Regions from separate parts of the Mycobacterium sp. DBP42 genome, predicted to be linked through region 1. Evidence: riboswitches for the same ligand, from Rfam matches in the RefSeq annotation. Region 1 holds a riboswitch; the other holds the start of a gene.
The links. A riboswitch is a leader RNA that binds a small molecule or an ion and turns the genes downstream of it on or off. The one in region 1 is predicted to bind S-adenosylmethionine.
Positions count from the first base shown of each region.

Region 1 (8,936 bases):
CTGCCGACCTCGAACTTATGCAGCTGGGCGATCCGCTCGTTGAACTCGGGATGTTTCTCCTCGAATTCGATACGCGCTGAGCGCCATTCGATATCGGGAGGCCGCTGTTCGATCAACCAATCACGTAGCGCCATCGTCGCCAGGACGTCGTCCTCGTTGTAGATGGCGATGGCATCCAGATCAGCGCGATCGCCGTCGGACATGAAGCGTTCGTATTGCAGCACAGCGCCTGCGCCCTTGTCGATTTCGTGGCTGCGTTGAAATCCGGTCAGCTGTTCGAGTGCCTTGAGACCGTAGGATTCAGTTCCCGCTTGAATACTGTTGCGTGCCACCAACAGGAGGTCGACGAAGTACCCGGTCTCGACGAGACGGGTGAGGGCGGGCTCGGCCACGCCGTAAGACTGACTTAGTGAGACCAGCGATGACCGTTCAGTGTGGTTGTAGTGGTAGGCGTGCATGTCGGGGAACTGCCCGCGACGCTCGGCCAAGTAGTCGATGAATTGAGCTGTCGCCGTCGCTTCCTCGTCCTGATTGTGTGCCCACCAGGTGCGGTATTGCCACTGCCCGTCAGTGTTGCGCTCGAGCAAGCCGAACAGAAAGAACAGGCCGGTATCGGCACGCCAGAACGGATGGCCCTCGAAATCGATGAAGACGTCACCGTCGTCGGGCTTCGGCAACGTCTCGAATCCACGGCCCCACTGAGGATCATCGCCGGGCGGCACGACACGATACGGCGGCACCCCATCCTGGAGTCGTGCCTGCACTTGTAGCGCAGCCTGCTGGGCGACCCGTTGCAGCCGTTGTTCCCGCATCCCCTCCACGGAGTCGGTCCGGGATGCCAAGTCCGCCAATGTCCGGACGTCAACGTCGGCCAACGCGGCAATGTCGCTCTGGCGAATGCCGGCAACGAAATGCAGGGCATCGTCATCGCGCCACTGCTGCACACAGGACTCCTGGAACTCACAGAAGTCGCAGTGCGCGCAGGGTTGCGGGGTCGTTCCGGCGATCGGGCCGGCGGCGAGCGCGGTAGTCAGTTGGGTTCGCAGCCGTCGCCAGTACGGGCTGAAGTCGTCTACTCGCAACTTCTCCAGATGCCCCGAACCCAGCCACACGTACATGTGCTCGGGACGAACTCCCGTCTGCGCCTCGATGGCGTCGGCGTAGAAGCACAACTGGAGCACGTGACCAGGCTTGGCGTCGGACCGGGCGAGCTTCGCGTCGACCGGTTCATACGAGACGGCACCTGTCGTGGGATCCTGCACTTGTACAACGAAATCCGCGATGCCGCGCACGCCGTCGTGCATGAACGGCATCTGGTACACCACATCCCAGTTCTCACCGAAGAGATTACCGCTCCGCGCCACCCAGTCCGCGAACGCCTCGCCATCACGGCGGCCCGGAACATCGAGAACGGACTTGCCGTCGCTCCGATAGTGGGCCAGGCACTCCTTCTCGTGCTCCTCGCCCTTCGATAGCAGGAGCTGGGCGAACGACCCGAACATTGACTTCGGCTGGGGGAGTAGCCCCTCATCGACCTGGTGGCGCAACGTCAGGTAGTGCGGGCAGTCCAACCATGCCGTGATCTTGGACGGGGTCAGGAGGTGCTCACGCATCGTGGTTGCTCCTCTCGGCCTGGGCTTGTGTATCGGATGGGCGATGCTCGGGTGCGGTGCCGCGCCCGCGACAACTCGGTACCACCGCATGATTGTGGACTGTGCCACTGACAACGGTGAGGAAATTCGGCCGTGCAGATGCGCGCATTTGGTTGACTGACCCGGTGCCCGCGTATGAGGACTTCACCTGGACCGCCGCAGAGACGCTGAGAAGCATGGCCGAGGGTGACGATCCGTGGTGCTACTACGAGCAGACTGCGGTGCGCTTCGAGTCCGGCCGGGTTGTTCCAGTAGCCGGCGGGAGCGCGGACGAGCGCCCACCGTTGGGATCCTTGCACATCGTCACCGCAATTCAGCCCGAGACCGGCCCTGCTGCCCGATCCGGAACTTCTTCTTGAGAGCACGGAGGAGCGCTGACCAGCGCACTCTCAAGTAGTTTCGGACGGGTCCGACCCTGTTTGTCCACGAATACTTGACGGTGCCGGACAAGTTTCACGAAGACCTGAGAGCACCGGAGCGAACTGCGGCAGGCCGCCGCACTCGTCGGTGTCCGGTGTCATGCTTCCTTTCATGGACGGCTACGACATCTCGCTTGGTGCTCCACGCGATTGGTGTCCTGCATGACCGCGGGTGCCACAGCGTGCGGATTGAAGCCGGCGAGAGTTCGACGGGCATGTGGTACGAGGGCCACCGCGGCGATTGGCGCGTCGGACGAGATCCGTTTCCTAAGCCGTCGCCACCCGTACATGACCCTGGGCCGCTTCGTGGTTGGCCCGATTAGGGACCGAGGAAGCGCTCGATGCTCGGCGCCTTCGTCGGCGAAACGTGCTGCACGCGCGTTCATGTACCGGGGCGCCTAGCGCACATAGGTTGTTGCTCGCCAGCTACGCTCCGCCCGAGAGCCCGTTCAACTCTGCGGCCGCATGAATGGCGGTCTTGAGTTCGTCGAAGGAACACTGCCTCGGACCGAGGGCTAGCAGCCGTCCGAGCCGAATCTTCTTCTGCTCCGGAACGTTTCGGTTAAGTTCGGTCGTGGGCATCACATAGAACGTCCATTGCCTGACGTCGAGCGGATCGACCGGTTCGCCAATCGAGCCGTTCAGCAGGCAGAAGACGTACACTTCGGCGCTTCGCTTCGCACGGGGCGCATAGGTGTTGGTGTGGGCGTCCCACCCCTTTGCCGGACCGATGCCGAACTCGATCACCGAGGGTCGGGTCTGCTCCCACGATTGCACGTAGGCAGCCGATTTCACTTCCACCCCGACCTTGACACCGTCGACGTCGACGTCGAGGTCGTGACTGTGCCATTCGACGCGCTTCACCTCATCAATGCCGAGTGCTATCGCCACGATGTACTCGGCCAGCACACCACGGGTGGTGTTGGTGAGCAGGTCGTCGTACGCCCAGGCATGGAATTCCTCTTTTTTGATGTCAGTCATCGCCGAGTCCTTAATGCTTGAGCCGCTCCCCTGCCAAGTACCGTCGTCACTTTGAGCCGATCGATGTCGTCGATGGTCAGGACCGCTTCGGGTCGGGTGATCCGCTTGATGTCCTCGGCTTGCGGTTGCGGCACCAGGAGTGCCAGGTCGCGTGCCTCATCAACGTCGATGTTTGTGTGTATCCACTGGCTCTGATCGGTGCGCTCGTGGTCGACGCTCACGAACCAGTTAGCCAAGAATTCCTGCAGGTGCGGGATCAGTGTCCACACCTTGCGCCGGGCCAGCGCCGAACGCGCATCTGGACGGGTGAATGCGAGCCAGGCGAGTGCTTCACTGTCGGCGTCGGTGAGCTTCCAGAACACCCGGCCGTTGTGCGCCAGCGGCCGGGTGACAGCGATGCGCTCTCCGGTCTCGCGGGCCCGCGTGGTGTAGTCGGGAAGCGTGTCGGTGTGGTCGGGAACGCTGTAGAAATAGTCGTGTGGCCTCTGCGGTCCCAGCCGTCCGCTTCGAGCGTTGTCCATCAAACGCGCCCCCTCACCGCGCACCATGTTGCCATGTCATCGGCTCCCTGTGTCTGACGATCCGACTACCGGTCGTTGGCCGAACGGCAACAGAGTCGCACATGCCTCCGACAAGACGCCGCCGACAGAGGTCGTCCACAACCTGAGGGCACCATCGCCGGCATCCCGGAGGACGCCGCACTCTCAGACGGTCATGGGAAATCCGCCGAATCCGGATCACTCTCAGGTATTCGCGGAACACTCTCAAGAAGTAGTGGATCGGACACCTGACTCAGCGGACAACGCCGCGCGCATGATCGTGCTGGACCAGGAGCTCGCCGCGGCGCGTACCCGGTCGCTGCCAGTCGTCGGTGCCAGCCCCTATGGGCAGCACGCCGAGGAAAGCTGGGCGGTGTTCGGGTTGAGCGACGATCAGGCGCGCCAGCTCGGTCTGCGATTCGGGCAGGTCGCGGTCTTTGGGTGGAGCGGTCCTCGGTGGTCACTGTTGGCCTGTGCAACCGACCGCCAGACGCATCGAGGGTGGCGGTGGCTAGAGGAAGGCGGGTGACCTCGCGCGGCGCCGCAGGACCGATGTCTGGGCGTCGTCGACTGCTGCGCAATGTGGAGACGGCGGGAAACATAGGACCTACGGCGAAATGATGGAGGTCGCCGGCTGTTCTGGAGCGGATGCAGCCGGAAGTGTGGCAGGAACAGGAACTCGACGAACAGTTCAAGATCACGAGGTGTCCTGTACTGCACTACTCGCGCCGTGATCCGTCCGCCGGTGAGATCGGCACCCGCCTGCTGAGGCGGCGAGCAGTGTGCGCTCACACACCGTCGGATTATTGGGTCGGCGGCGATTGGACGAAGCTCGCATTCCGGAACTACACCGGCGCGCAGCTGCTAGATCTCGCCGACGTTCAGCCCAATCTTCGGGCTGACCGCGCAGGGGTGTGTGCGGCCGGAAGAATCTGTCAGGCGGCGTTGTTACGGTGAGCGAGCTTCACGAGATGCCGTCGACAAGCTCCGACTGGGCGGCACGCCAACCCCACGCTCGTGGGTGGCTCGGATGACGAAGCGATCGCCTTCAACAGGAGGCGGTAAGAGCGCCTCGATGAGGGGCGAGCGGTCGCGGCCGTACATCGAGAGGGTGGGCAAGATGTTTGGAAACGAGTGGATCCGACTCGCCGCGGGTGATCTTGTGTTGCGCACCTGGATCGGCGATTCGCAGGTCACCTACCATGCAACATGGGATGCCTTCGGGTGGAATGTTATTCGACGTGTTGCAGGTGCCGTGGCGCCACTACTGTTGGTCGCCGCTGAGCCATCCTTCAGCGCTGTGCAGGCCGCCGTCGACGACGATCGGCATGGGTTGTGAATGTGTACAACCCTGGCGCCATCGCCTGGGAAGTACCCAACTTGCATCGCGCTGGGGCCCCGACCGGTGGCCGTGACCGTTGCAGGTCCGCGATCGTTCTGCCGTCGGAGTCGAGTACTGACATCTGGAGAGGGTGGCCGTGACTATGGACCGCGAAGGCACTGTGTTGTCTACCGCCGCACCCGAGTACGCCGCCAGCACGTGGGGCCCGTACTACGACGTCCTGTATCCGCAGCGCCAGGTTCACTACATGGTTCAGTGGAGAGCCGTCCCGAACTGGATCGACCACGCGGTCGCGCTCTGGCGCCAGCGCGAGGAGCTGCGTCGGGTCTACGAGACCGAACACGGCGGTGCACCAGAGCGGTGGCCCACCAGACATCCCGGCGTAACGCTCGGCGACTGCGCAGGATGCCTGGGTTGCCAGTGGATCGCTACGGCCTGGCGTGACTCTGCGGAGCTCGCCCGACGCCACGAGGTGTCCAACGGGATTTCGAACTGAAATCTAGCGGCGCAGGACGCTGTGGCCGACTCCGTCTGCTTGCCCTCGCGGGCCGGCAGGTCAGGCGATTTCGTACGTTCCGTCCGTCAACGCGTCGCTAACCCATTCGTCGAAGTCTGGCAGGTTGCCATCGGGACCTGCGCTGGCCAGATAGACATGGAACATGTCATCGAATCCGAACCATTCGTCGTCGGCGGTGCGGTGATACTCGTGGGCGAACGCATCGCTCGATTCAATACCGGAATTCAGTAGCTCGTCGGTGAGGCCGACGAGTGAGTTGGCGAACTCGACCCAGTGTTGCGGGTCTTTTGCGCCGCCCGGTCCGCCGGCCGTGGGTGCGGCACCGGGCAGCCGCTGGAATCCCAGTCCGGCATCGCCCGAGTAGCTCACCAAAACATTCTTTCCGTCTGGCCAGGCGGCGATACCGGTAAACGAGACGTCCGACATCATCGACAGCCCGGAACCGCTCAGCACCGACCATTCGACGGTCGTCTGTCCGTCCCATTCCAGTGCAACCTCGCTCTCGAGATGTGAATCTTCATCCCATGGGGTCACCGACCACAAGCTCAGCCCGAAACGCCCGGGCTTGATCACCTCCGGAAGCTGGTCGACGGGATCCTTCTGCCAGGGCTCGAGCTCCACCTCGTATGCAGTGTCGGTGCGAGTGATCTGCCATGGCTCGATGCCCCGTTGGTGGAATTCCGTTGCGACGTCAAGGGGTACGGTCTTGTCGATGTATTCGACCGCATCGTCGGCGTCGATCTCGGCATTCGCCCATTCGCGGGCGATGGCGAGGGACACACCGGCATCGATGAAGGTCTTCGCATCGCTGGCAGACAACCCAGCGGCAAGCCATTCGGCTGGGATATTGGACGGGTCCGTGCTCATGGGGTCCTTCCGTGGCTTCGGCGTGTAGGTGTCGAAACTTGTCCTTCTGCTTGCGCCGCGAGCCATCCCTGAAGGTGCTCAGCAAGCGCGTCCGCTGCGTCCGCTGGGTTGGCTGTGGTGGTGTTCCAGTTGAAGCAATTGATCGCCACGGGTCCGACGCGGACGTGTGCCCCGACTTCGCGCTCGCCGAATGCGATTACGACGCCGGCATTGACGCGGTATCCGGTTGCGAACGTGGTGATCTGGTTGAGGTCGGAACGCCCAATCGAACCGTCCGGACGATGTTTATATTTGATGTCGCCGACTGCGAAGGTATGTCCGAATACCAGGTCTGGGTTCAAGCTTCGTTTCTTGTCACCTTGCAGGTTCTTCCGCCGTTTCTCGATTGTGCAATATGTGTGGAGTCGCCGCTGGAGGCAGTCGCGTACTCCAGCTTCGACTGCGTCTGGGGTGCGGTAGAGAAATGTCCAAACCGGTTGCGCACCTTCGCAGATGGAGATGCTGCTGCTTTCCAGAATCATCAGCGCCAGTGGAAGGACGTCTTTGTAGCTGCTAGTGAGTGGGTCGAGCCTGACTTGGGTATCGCCGTCGCGCAGTCCCCGGATGTCAGTCAATCGATCGCCGATTCGTCGGCATCGCCGCCGCAGATCAGCCGGCATGTCCGGCCAACTGAGTAGTCGGAGCGTGGCGCCTTTGACCACCCGGTTCAGGCTGGTGTCCTCGCTGCGGATGTCGTAGTCGCAGCGGACAACTGGTCTGCCCATCATCACTGAACGTGCGGTAGCTGTGGCCTCGATCCGGCCGCGGGCACATCCGAGGTTGCCGGTGACACGCGAGTAGTCGCTCGCCAGCCCATGCCGCAGCAGCACTTCACATGCTTCGGTGAACCACGTCGCCACGACAATGTGGAAGCTGGAGTCTGTTTCGAGATGGGTTCGTTCGAGCAGGTGACGTGGAAACTGTTGAGACGCTGCGAACAAGAACAGTAGATGTGCCAATGAGATCTTGGGATTGACCACGAGCTGAGTATGTTGCAGTCCGATCACGCCGATCGCATCCGAGATGCGTACCAGGTAATCGGATGCCGACACGGCATTGCACCGCACCACCGTCTGGTTGGAGGAGGGATCGTCTTCGTCAGAGGCGCCCCACCAATCCTTCTTGGACGCGAGCTGTTGCCCGATGCTGCGCAGCGTTGCGGCTTCCTCCGCCGTCAGCGGCACCCGCTGCTCGGCGGATTCGGTCAGATGCACTGTTCTCATAGCGGAGGCTGATCTGGCCACAGGTCATTGAACACGAACTGGTCCACCAATGACGGCTGGTCGAAGTAGTACTCACGCAGCAGCGGCAGTATCTGGCGCAGCCACGTCCGGCGCAAATCGTCAGGCGTGTACGTGCGGCGCATGAAATAGCTGTGGCCGATCGTGTGGTTCTCATCGATGTCTTCGCGTAAGCGAGCATTCAGCTCCTTGAACCCATCGAGGAGGCTGAGGACCTGCGAGTCGTATCCGCCACGGTCGTAGTAGCGCTCCAACACTGTGTCACGTGGCGGGCAGTCGAAAATGTCGAACCGCCGGCGTAGTGCGGCATCGAGATTGCGCACACTTCGGTCAGCGGTGTTCATGGTGCCGATGATGTACAGATTGCGCGGCAGAGAGAATTTCTCGCGGAGCAGGAGCTGAATCTCCTTTTCTCGATACTCCAACAGGTACAACAACTCTCCGAACACGCTGGGCAGATTGGCGCGGTTGATCTCGTCGATCACGAGCACGAATGATTGATCAGGGGAGTTGCGCGCAGCGTCGGCAAGTCGGACGAGCTTGCCCTCGATCACCTCGAACGTCACCTGCCCGTCTTTGGCAACGGGACGCAGTCCTTCCACGAAGTCCTCGTAGGCGTAACTCGGGTGGAACTGAATAATCTGAACGGTGCCCGGCAGCCCACCGGTCAGATGTTCAGCAACCTTCTCGGCGACATACGTCTTGCCGGTACCGGGAGGTCCAGCCAGGATCACCTGTGGTCGACGCGTACGCAGGGTCTCGGTCAGATCATCGATTTCCCCTGGAGGCCAATGAATTTCGTTGATCAACCAGCCATGGTCACGGGGACCTGGAACAGGTGTGGGTCGTTCCAGCAAGGTGCGGAGCATTTCCCACTGCGGCCCAGTCACCTTGAAGTTGGCGGCAGTCGGATTCTTGACGATCTCCAAATCTTTGAGGACCGGTTCTGCGGCCATGCGGTCCAGAGTCAACGGATGTGCGAGGAGGCTCTCCTTGAGTTCGAATCCGATGGAGCGGCCCGCAGTTGACTGACCGTCGGGCTCCGCCTCGGCTTCGTGCTCGGTCATATTGTCCCCGGTGATGCTCCCAGTCGCGTAGATGCCGGGTTGGGGCGTCGGTGACCACAGCAGCACGGTGTCGCCTTCGGCGACTTCCTTGACGTGTTGTCGCAACCGCAAGTTTCCTGGGGTGCCTGCTCCAACATCGGGCTTCTTGAGATAGTCGGTCAAGTCGAACTCATCGGCGGCAGGCTGCAAGATCCAGACTTGGCGTTTCGGTGGGGCGGGTTCAGCCCAGCGCTGTTCGTAGACAGGATCGCGGTAGAAGTCGATCGGCCCAC
Region 1 covers NZ_VCMY01000003.1:38,029-46,964, forward strand. The annotation lists gene E0T84_RS04335 (TM0106 family RecB-like putative nuclease) at 1-1,613, opposite strand, end outside; gene E0T84_RS04340 (hypothetical protein) at 1,778-2,011, shown strand; gene E0T84_RS04345 (hypothetical protein) at 2,498-3,052, opposite strand; gene E0T84_RS04350 (hypothetical protein) at 3,049-3,573, opposite strand; gene E0T84_RS31785 (DUF3293 domain-containing protein) at 3,827-4,120, shown strand; SAM riboswitch class IV at 4,554-4,665, shown strand; gene E0T84_RS04360 (hypothetical protein) at 5,070-5,429, shown strand; gene E0T84_RS04365 (hypothetical protein) at 5,490-6,317, opposite strand; gene E0T84_RS04370 (hypothetical protein) at 6,314-7,570, opposite strand; gene E0T84_RS04375 (AAA family ATPase) at 7,576-8,936, opposite strand, start outside.

Region 2 (8,936 bases), on a different contig from region 1:
CACAGCGCCGGTGCCCTTGGGGGCGATCCTGCGGCCCAGCTCGTACCAGGGTGAGTTGGGAAGTCCGGCGTAGTTCACCGAGGTCACGTCGGAATGTCCGGCGAGGTACTCGGCGACCTTCTGCGCATTGGCCACGTGGCGTTCAACACGCAGCGACAGCGTTTCCAATCCCTGCGCGATCAAAAAGGCATTGAAGGGAGAGATCGCGCTGCCCAGATCGCGCAGCAGCTGCACGCGGGCCTTGAGGGCATAGGCCGGTGCGCCGAGTTCGGCGAAGACCACGCCGTGGTAGCTGGGATCTGGGGTGGTGAACCCGGGGTGGCGGCCCTGCGTCCAGTCGAAGTTGCCGCTGTCGACGATCACGCCCGCGATCGCCGAGCCGTGCCCACCCAGGTACTTGGTGGCCGAGTGGACCACGATGTCGGCCCCGAGCGCGATCGGCTGGATCAGGTACGGGGTGGCGATGGTGTTGTCGACGATCAGCGGGACGCCGCTGTCGTGTGCCACCGCGGACACGTTCGGGATGTCGAGGATGTCGATCTGGGGATTGGAGATGGTCTCGGCGAAGAACGCCTTGGTGTTGGGCCGTACCGCGGCCCGCCAGCTGTCGAGGCTGTCCGGGTCCTCGACGAAGCTGACCTCGATGCCCAGCTTGGGCAGCGTGTAGTGGAACAGGTTGTAGGTGCCGCCGTACAGGCGCGGGCTGGACACGATGTGGTCGCCGGCGCCGGCCAGGTTGAGGATGGCGAACGTCTCGGCCGCCTGACCCGAGGACAGCAGCAGTGCGGCCACGCCGCCTTCGAGCGCGGCGATGCGCTGCTCGACGACGTCGGTGGTCGGGTTCATGATCCGGGTGTAGATGTTGCCCGGCTCGGCCAGGCCGAACAGCGCGGCGGCGTGGTCGGTGCTGTCGAAGGTGTAGGAGGTGGTCTGGTAGATCGGCAGGGCCCGGGCCTTGGTGGCGGCGTCGGGAGTCTGACCGGCGTGGACCTGCTTGGTTTCGAACGACCAATTGGCGGCGACGTCGGGGTTTGTCATGGCTGGGATGTCTCCTCCGTGAAGGGGATGAGGAAGGCAGGGCGTGTGGTCGGCTACCGGGCGCCGGGCTTGTCGTCGATCACGACGGGCCGACGCGTTGGGTTCACGGACACATACACATGGCTGGCCTCCATCAGGTTTCCCTGTCTGTCTGGGGGCCCGTACCTTCGGACCCGCGCTTGCCTTACAGCCGCGAACGACTGCTCAACCTGGTCATCACCCGGGGCACCCCACCGCGGTTGGAGGGTTGCCGGCCAGCAAGCCGGGGCTTGATGCTGACACTCATGACCGGCCTGCAGCTTATCGCAACGCGCTGAGGCCATGCCAGTCGGTTCTGCGGGGTGTTTGCCCGTTTTGTGCGACCGCGACTGAAACACGTTCAGTTCGGCGGGCCGGTGAAGGTGTCGGACGCCTGAACACAAGCCAAAGTTACTGGTCAGTAATGAAAGCTGCCCCTTCGAGGCGGTGCCCGTCCTTGTAGTCTGGCCGCGACACAAGAGCAGCGAATAACCACGAGTGACAACGAGTGATCCTCGTCGAACCGAGACTGACGCCGGGAGAGCAACCATGACTGCCCAGCAGCCGACCATCATCTACACGCTGACCGACGAGGCGCCGCTGCTTGCGACGTACTCCTTCTTGCCGATCATCCGCGCCTTCGCGGAGCCGGCGGGTATCGATATCCAGACGAGTGACATCTCGGTGGCGGCGCGCATCCTGGCCGAATTCGGCGACTGTCTGACCGACGAGCAGAAGGTTCCGGACAACCTCGGTGAGCTAGGCCGTCTCACTCAGCTGCCCGAGACCAACATCATCAAGCTGCCCAACATCAGTGCCTCGGTCCCGCAGCTCACGGCCGCGATCAAGGAACTACAGGAGAAGGGTTACGCGGTCCCCGACTACCCGGGGGATGCCAAGACCGACGAGGAGAAGGCGATCCGTGATCGCTACTCGAAGATCCTCGGCAGCGCGGTGAACCCCGTTCTGCGCGAAGGTAACTCGGACCGCCGCGCCCCCAAGGCCGTCAAGGAGTACGCGCGCAAGCATCCGCACAGCATGGGCGAGTGGTCGCAGGCCTCGCGGACCCACGTGGCCACCATGAAGACCGGCGACTTCTACCACGGTGAGAAGTCGATGACGCTGGACAAGGCTCGCAATGTCCGGATGGAGCTGGAGACCAGCCCGAAAGACGGCGGGGTCGGGGAGACGATTGTCCTCAAGCCCGAGGTCAAGCTCGACGAGGGCGACGTCATCGACAGCATGTACATGAGCAAGAAGGCCCTGATCGAGTTCTACGAGGAACAGATCGAGGACGCCTACAAGACGGGCGTGATGTTCTCGCTGCACGTCAAGGCGACCATGATGAAGGTCAGCCACCCGATCGTGTTCGGCCACGCGGTCAAGGTCTTCTACAAGGACGCCTTCGCCAAGCATCAGAAGCTGTTCGACGAGCTCGGCGTCAACGTCAACAACGGTCTGTCTGATCTCTACAGCAAGATCGAGGCGCTGCCCGCCTCGCAGCGTGAGGAGATCATCGAGGACCTGCACCGCTGCCATGAGCACCGGCCCGAGCTGGCCATGGTCGACTCGGCCAAGGGCATCTCGAACTTCCACTCGCCGTCCGATGTCATCGTCGATGCGTCGATGCCGGCGATGATCCGCCTCGGCGGGAAGATGTACGGCGCCGACGGCCGCACCAAGGACACCAAGGCGGTCAACCCGGAGTCGACGTTCTCCCGGATGTACCAGGAAGTGATCAACTTCTGTAAGACCCACGGCCAGTTCGACCCGACCACGATGGGCACGGTGCCCAACGTCGGTCTGATGGCGCAGAAGGCCGAGGAGTACGGCAGTCACGACAAGACATTCGAGATCCCGCAGGCCGGTGTCGCCAAGATCGTCGACATCGATTCCGGTGAGGTGCTGCTGAACCAGGACGTCGAAGAGGGCGACATCTGGCGGATGCCGATCGTCAAGGACGCCCCGATCCGCGACTGGGTCAAGCTGGCCGTCAACCGGGCTCGGTTGTCCGGTATGCCTGCCGTGTTCTGGCTCGATGACGAGCGTCCGCACGAGAACGAGCTGCGCAAGAAGGTCAAGGCCTACCTCAAGGAAGAGGACACCGAGGGCCTGGAGATCACGATCCTGCCGCAGGTCTGGGCCATGCGCTACACCCTGGAGCGGCTGATCCGCGGCCAGGACACGATCTCGGTGACCGGCAACATCCTGCGTGATTACCTGACCGACCTGTTCCCGATCCTGGAACTGGGCACCAGCGCCAAGATGCTCTCGATCGTGCCGCTGATGGCCGGCGGCGGGCTGTACGAGACGGGTGCCGGCGGCTCGGCCCCCAAGCACGTGCATCAGCTGGTGGAGGAGAACCACCTGCGCTGGGATTCGCTCGGCGAGTTCCTCGCCCTGGGCGCCAGCCTGGACGACTTGGGCAACAAGACCGACAACGCCAAGGCCAAGGTGCTCGCGGCCGCGCTGGACACCGCGACCGGAGAGTTGTTGAACGAGAACAAGTCTCCCTCGCGCAAGACCGGCGAGCTGGACAACCGCGGCAGCCAGTTCTACCTCGCGCTGTACTGGGCGCAGGCGCTGGCCGAGCAGACCGAGGACAAGGAGCTGGCCGCGCACTTCGCGCCGCTGGCCAAGGCCCTCGGCGAGCAGGAGCAGGCCATCGTCTCCGAACTCAATGCGGCCCAGGGCAAGCCGGCCGACATCGGCGGCTACTACTACCCGGACCCGGAGAAGACCGCTTCGGTGATGCGTCCGAGCAAGACGCTCAACGATGTGCTGGGGGCCGCCGAGAAGGCATAACCTCCGTCAGCCCGTCGCTCGGGCCTGGCCGATGTGCGGGTCGACGAACTCGGTGATCACCCGGGTGATGGTGTCGGGTGCCTCGAACATCGGGACGTGCCCGACACCCTTGAGCGTGGTGACGACGGCGTCCGGCGCCAGGCTTCTGGTGAAGTGCCGGGTGAATCGCGGCGCCGGCAGCACCCGGTCCTTCTCGCAGATGACGAGCTGGGTCGGGGTTCGCGAATCGGCGATCTCCATCAGCCCGGCGGTGGTCAACGCCTTGACCATGAGTTTGAAGTAGGCCGGGCAATGTGCCAGGTCGTCGATCAGATCGCGGCGGTCGCTGTCGTTGAGCACGTCGGGGGTCGCGCTCACGGCGACATATGAAATCTGCTTGGTCAGTGGGAGTTTCAGCAGCTGCTGACGCAACACCGCGGTGGAGAGCACGATCGGCAGCGCTGCCATGAACTTGGCGATGATCTCGTACTTCGCCAGCGTGTGCATCGACCAGCCGCCGGCCGGGGCGATGCCGGTCAGGGTGCGGGCCCGGCCGCGCCGTTCCAGTTCGAAGGCCACCCAGCCGCCCAGGGAATTGCCGACGATGTGCGCGGTGGTCCAGCCGAGTTCGTCGAGCCGGCGTTCGACATCGTCGGCCAGTGCCGCGACGTCGAGGAGCAGGGGTGCATGCGCGCCACCGTGGTGGCCGGCCATGGTGGGGGCGAACACGTCGTAACGGCCGGTCTGGGCGAGTTGTGGCGCGACGTACTTCCATACGCTCTGCGACAACAGGAACGGGTGCAGCAGCAGGATCGGATCGCCGTCGGGAGTGCCGAGGTGGATGGGTGCACGTTCAGCCATGCCGCCAGACACTAAGGTGATACCTGCGGTACCGCAAGGCCCTGTCGGTGCCGATCGGTAGGGTCTGGGCCGTGGCATCTCCGGGACCTCTGACCGTCAGCACCATCAACGTCAACGGTATTCGCGCAGCGGTCAAGCAGCGCTCCACCGATAACCTCGGCCTGCTGCCGTGGCTCAAGGAAACCGAGGCCGACGTGGTGTGCCTGCAGGAGACGCGGGCCGACGATGAGCAGCTCAACGATGCCTTGGCGCCGGCTTTGGCCGACGGCTGGAACCTGGCCTCGGCCGTTCCGCATGTCAAGGGCCGCAACGGGGTTGCGGTGTTGTCCCGGCATCCCATCGAGGCGGCTCGGCTGCTGGTTTCTGAAGAGTTCGAGACGCACGGGCGCTACCTCGAGGTGGATACCGCCGGCGTGACAGTGGCCAGCGTGTATGTCCCCACCGGGGAAGCCGAGACGGATCGTCAGCTGGAGAAGGAACGGTTCATGGCCACGATCGCCGCCCGGATGGCCGAGCTGCACGGACGCGACGCGGTGCTGTGTGGTGACTGGAACATCGCGCACACCGAGAACGACATCAAGAACTGGAAGGGCAACGTCAAGAAGGCCGGCTTCCTGCCCAGTGAGCGGGCCTGGCTCACCGAGCTGCTGGGCACCGGCTGGGTGGACGTGGTGCGGGTGCTGCATCCCGATGTGGCCGGGCCCTACAGCTGGTGGTCCTGGCGCGGTAAGGCGTTCGACAATGATGCCGGCTGGCGTATCGACTATCACCTGGCCAGCCCGACGCTGGCGGTCAAGGCCACTTCTGCGCGGGTGGACCGGGCCGAGCTGTACGCGTTGCGGTGGTCGGATCATTCACCCGTGACGGTCTGTTACGGCTGAGCGCCGACGCACCGATCGCGCGTTTGGTTCGCCAAGAACTGGATTTATCGGGGACAATTTGCGGTGGAGGTGGCGACGTTGCATGAAGTGGTCGAGTCGAAACGGCATGAGGTCGAGTTGTTGTGTCGTGAGCTCTCGGTTCGTCGGCTCGACGTGTTTGGTTCTGCCGTCGGGGATGCGTTCGACGCCGAGTCCAGTGATCTCGACGTTCTCGTCGAGTTCGGCGAAGCGGCTGGCGTCGACTACTTCGACCATTACTTCTCGCTAAAGGAAGGTCTGGAACGGATATTCGGACGTTCGGTCGATGTCGTGACGGTGTCAAGCATCAAGAACCCGTACTTCAAGAAAGATGTGATGAGGACGCGGGAAGCGCTGTATGCCGCGTGACGCGAGGAAGTACCTGTGGGACGCTCGGCAAGCGGTGATGCTGGTCCGTCAGTTCAGCGATGGAAAGACATTCGCTGATTACCAGGCTGATGCATTCCTGCGTTCTGCGGTTGAACGTCAACTTGAGATAGTTGGTGAAGCGCTCAATCAATTGTCCAAAGCAGACAAGGTCATTTCGGCGCAGATTCCGGAGCTCTCACGGATAGTGGCCTTTCGGAACATCCTTATTCATGGGTACGCCGATGTTGACGATGCATTGGTGTGGCAAGTAATCGTCGACAAACTCCCGGAGTTGGAGAACGTCCTTCGTTACCTTCTTCCTGGGCAGCAATAGCTACGTCTGACGCCAGCCTGGCGTACGGCCAAGGTGCAACAGAATCTTCTCGAAATCTGTTGCCGCCGAGGCGTTGATAGCCCGGTCGAACGGCGAGGCTGTGCTGTCGCGGAAGTCGCCGTCGGGGATCGCCGTCACCAACGGCACCAACGCGGTGACCACGTCGGCCGGTAGTTCGTAGGGCGTGCCGAGAGCGGCGGCGACATCCCACCCGTGCACGGCGTAGTCCACGAAATGGAACCCGATCACCAACGCGCCCGGGAACGTCGCATCCGGGCCGAACTCCGGTAGTGCAAGCGTCGCCTCCATGACCCCGTCGGCGGCGAAGGCGTCGAGCACGTCGTGGGCGGCCGCGGCGTATGCGCCGCACGGGTCGGCGCGTACGGCGTCAGCCACGGCCGTGACCTCCCACGCGGACTGATCGGCGCCGTGTCCGCGGGCTGCGGCGGCGAACCCGCGGTGCTGCACGGTCATGTGGGCGAGCAGATCGGCCACCGTCCACCCGGCGCAGGGCGTGGCCCGGTCCAGGTCGGAGGTGCCGACAGTGTCGACGACATCGATCGATTGCAGAACAACGGTGCGGTGAAGGGGGCGGAGATCGGTCTCAATAGTAGGCATGCGCTTATGATAAGCGTGAGCATATCATATCGCAACGCTTACGCTGACCCGGTGTCTCGACGCCCCGATCTGGCGGCCATGCTTGCCCCGTTGCTGCGGGAGCTGATCGCCGCCGAACAGCCGATACTGGATGCCCACGGCGTGTCGATGTGGGGTTACGTTGTCCTGCTCGCACTCGACCGGTCCTCGGTCCGGACCCAAGCGGCACTGGCCGAGGCGATCGGTGCCGACAAGACGCGCATCATCCGCACCCTCGATGACCTGCAACGGCAAGGCTTCATCGAGCGTGAGGCCGATCCCGACGACCGCCGGGTGCGGCTGTTGGCCATCACCGACGCGGGCCGCGCGGTCAAGGATGCGGTCCAGCGGGAGATCCAGCGTGGGGAGGAGCGGTGGCTGGGCGAGCTGGCCGCCGATGATCGCAAAGTGTTCCTGCGGGTGCTGCAGCAGCTGGCCCCTGAACAAACCTGATGACGTCAGTGCGAAAATCAGAAGATCATGAGTAGCGGAAGCAAACAGGTCGTATTCTCGGGCGCCCAGCCCACCTCCGACTCCCTGCACCTCGGCAATGCCCTGGGTGCCGTCACGCACTGGGCGCAGCTGCAGGACGGCTACGAGGCGTTCTTCTGCGTCGTCGACCAGCACGCCATCACCGTGCCGCAGGACCCCGAGACCTTGCGCCGTCGCACGCTGGTGACGGCCGCGCAATACCTGGCGCTGGGCATCGACCCGACGCGCAGCACCGTATTCGTCCAGAGCCACGTCCCGGAGCACAGCCAATTGGCCTGGGTGCTGGGATGTTTCACCGGCTTCGGCCAGGCCTCGCGGATGACACAGTTCAAGGACAAGTCGACCAAGCAGGGGGCCGACGCCACCACCGTGGGCCTGTTCACCTACCCGGTGCTGATGGCCGCCGACGTGCTTCTCTACGACACCGATCTCGTCCCGGTCGGCGAGGATCAACGCCAGCACCTGGAACTGGCTCGCGACCTTGCGCAGCGATTCAACGCGCGGTTCCCGGACACCTTCGTGGTGCCCGAGGCCATGATCCCCAAGACCACCGCCAAGATCTACGACCTGCAGGATCCGTCGGCGAAGATGAGCAAATCGGCAGCCACCGACGCCGGTCTGATCAGCCTGCTCGACGCTCCGTTGGCCACCGCCAAGAAGATCCGCTCGGCGGTGACCGACAGCGAGCGTGAGATCCGGTTCGATCAGGTGAACAAGCCGGGCATCTCGAACCTGCTGACCATCCAGTCGGCGGTGACCGGTGCCGACGTCGACAAGCTGGTCGAGGGCTATGCCGGCCGCGGCTACGGCGACCTCAAGAAGGAGACCGCCGAGGCAGTGGTGGAGTTCGTCACGCCGATCAAGACCAGGGTGGATGAATTGCTGGCCGATCCGGCTGAGCTCCAGTCCGTTCTGGCCGCCGGGGCACAACACGCCCGCGAGGTCGCGGGGAAGACCCTCGCTCGGGTTTACGACAGGATAGGGTTTCTCCAGCAAACGTCGTAAACACCGGGGAGGGGTTGACGGTGGACGAGCCGGAGAAGCCGGGATTGCTGGATCGGATGCGGGCGCGCTTTCCCTGGTTCGACCATGTGATGCGGGCGCAGGAGCGCTATAGCGACTGCAATGGCAACTTCTACGCCGCCGGCATCACGTATTTCACGATCTTCGCGCTCTTCCCGCTACTGATGGTCGGGTTCGCCGCCGGCGGCTTTCTGCTGGCCAGTCGGCCTGACCTGATGTCGGAAATCGAGGAGCGGATCCGTGACGCGGTGTCCGGCGACCTCGGCCAGCAACTGATAACGCTGATGGACTCCGCCATCGACTCCCGCGGCACGGTCGGTGTCATCGGGCTCGCGACCGCCGCATGGGCGGGGCTGGGCTGGATGGCCAACCTGCGTGCCGCGCTCACCCAGATGTGGGAGCAGCACCCCACCGAATCAAACTTCGTCCGTTCCAAACTCTCGGACTTGGTGGCCCTGATCTCTGCGTTTCTGGCGATGGTC
Region 2 covers NZ_VCMY01000014.1:24,934-33,869, forward strand. The annotation lists gene E0T84_RS15110 (bifunctional o-acetylhomoserine/o-acetylserine sulfhydrylase) at 1-1,038, opposite strand, end outside; SAM riboswitch class IV at 1,209-1,328, opposite strand; gene E0T84_RS15115 (NADP-dependent isocitrate dehydrogenase) at 1,606-3,861, shown strand; gene E0T84_RS15120 (alpha/beta fold hydrolase) at 3,868-4,701, opposite strand; gene E0T84_RS15125 (exodeoxyribonuclease III) at 4,791-5,582, shown strand; gene E0T84_RS15130 (nucleotidyltransferase family protein) at 5,670-5,969, shown strand; gene E0T84_RS15135 (DUF86 domain-containing protein) at 5,959-6,303, shown strand; gene E0T84_RS15140 (TIGR03086 family metal-binding protein) at 6,304-6,921, opposite strand; gene E0T84_RS15145 (MarR family winged helix-turn-helix transcriptional regulator) at 6,928-7,392, shown strand; gene trpS (tryptophan--tRNA ligase) at 7,420-8,436, shown strand; gene yhjD (inner membrane protein YhjD) at 8,457-8,936, shown strand, end outside.
Region 2: another riboswitch for S-adenosylmethionine. It lies ahead of E0T84_RS15110 (bifunctional o-acetylhomoserine/o-acetylserine sulfhydrylase); the one in region 1 lies ahead of E0T84_RS04360 (hypothetical protein).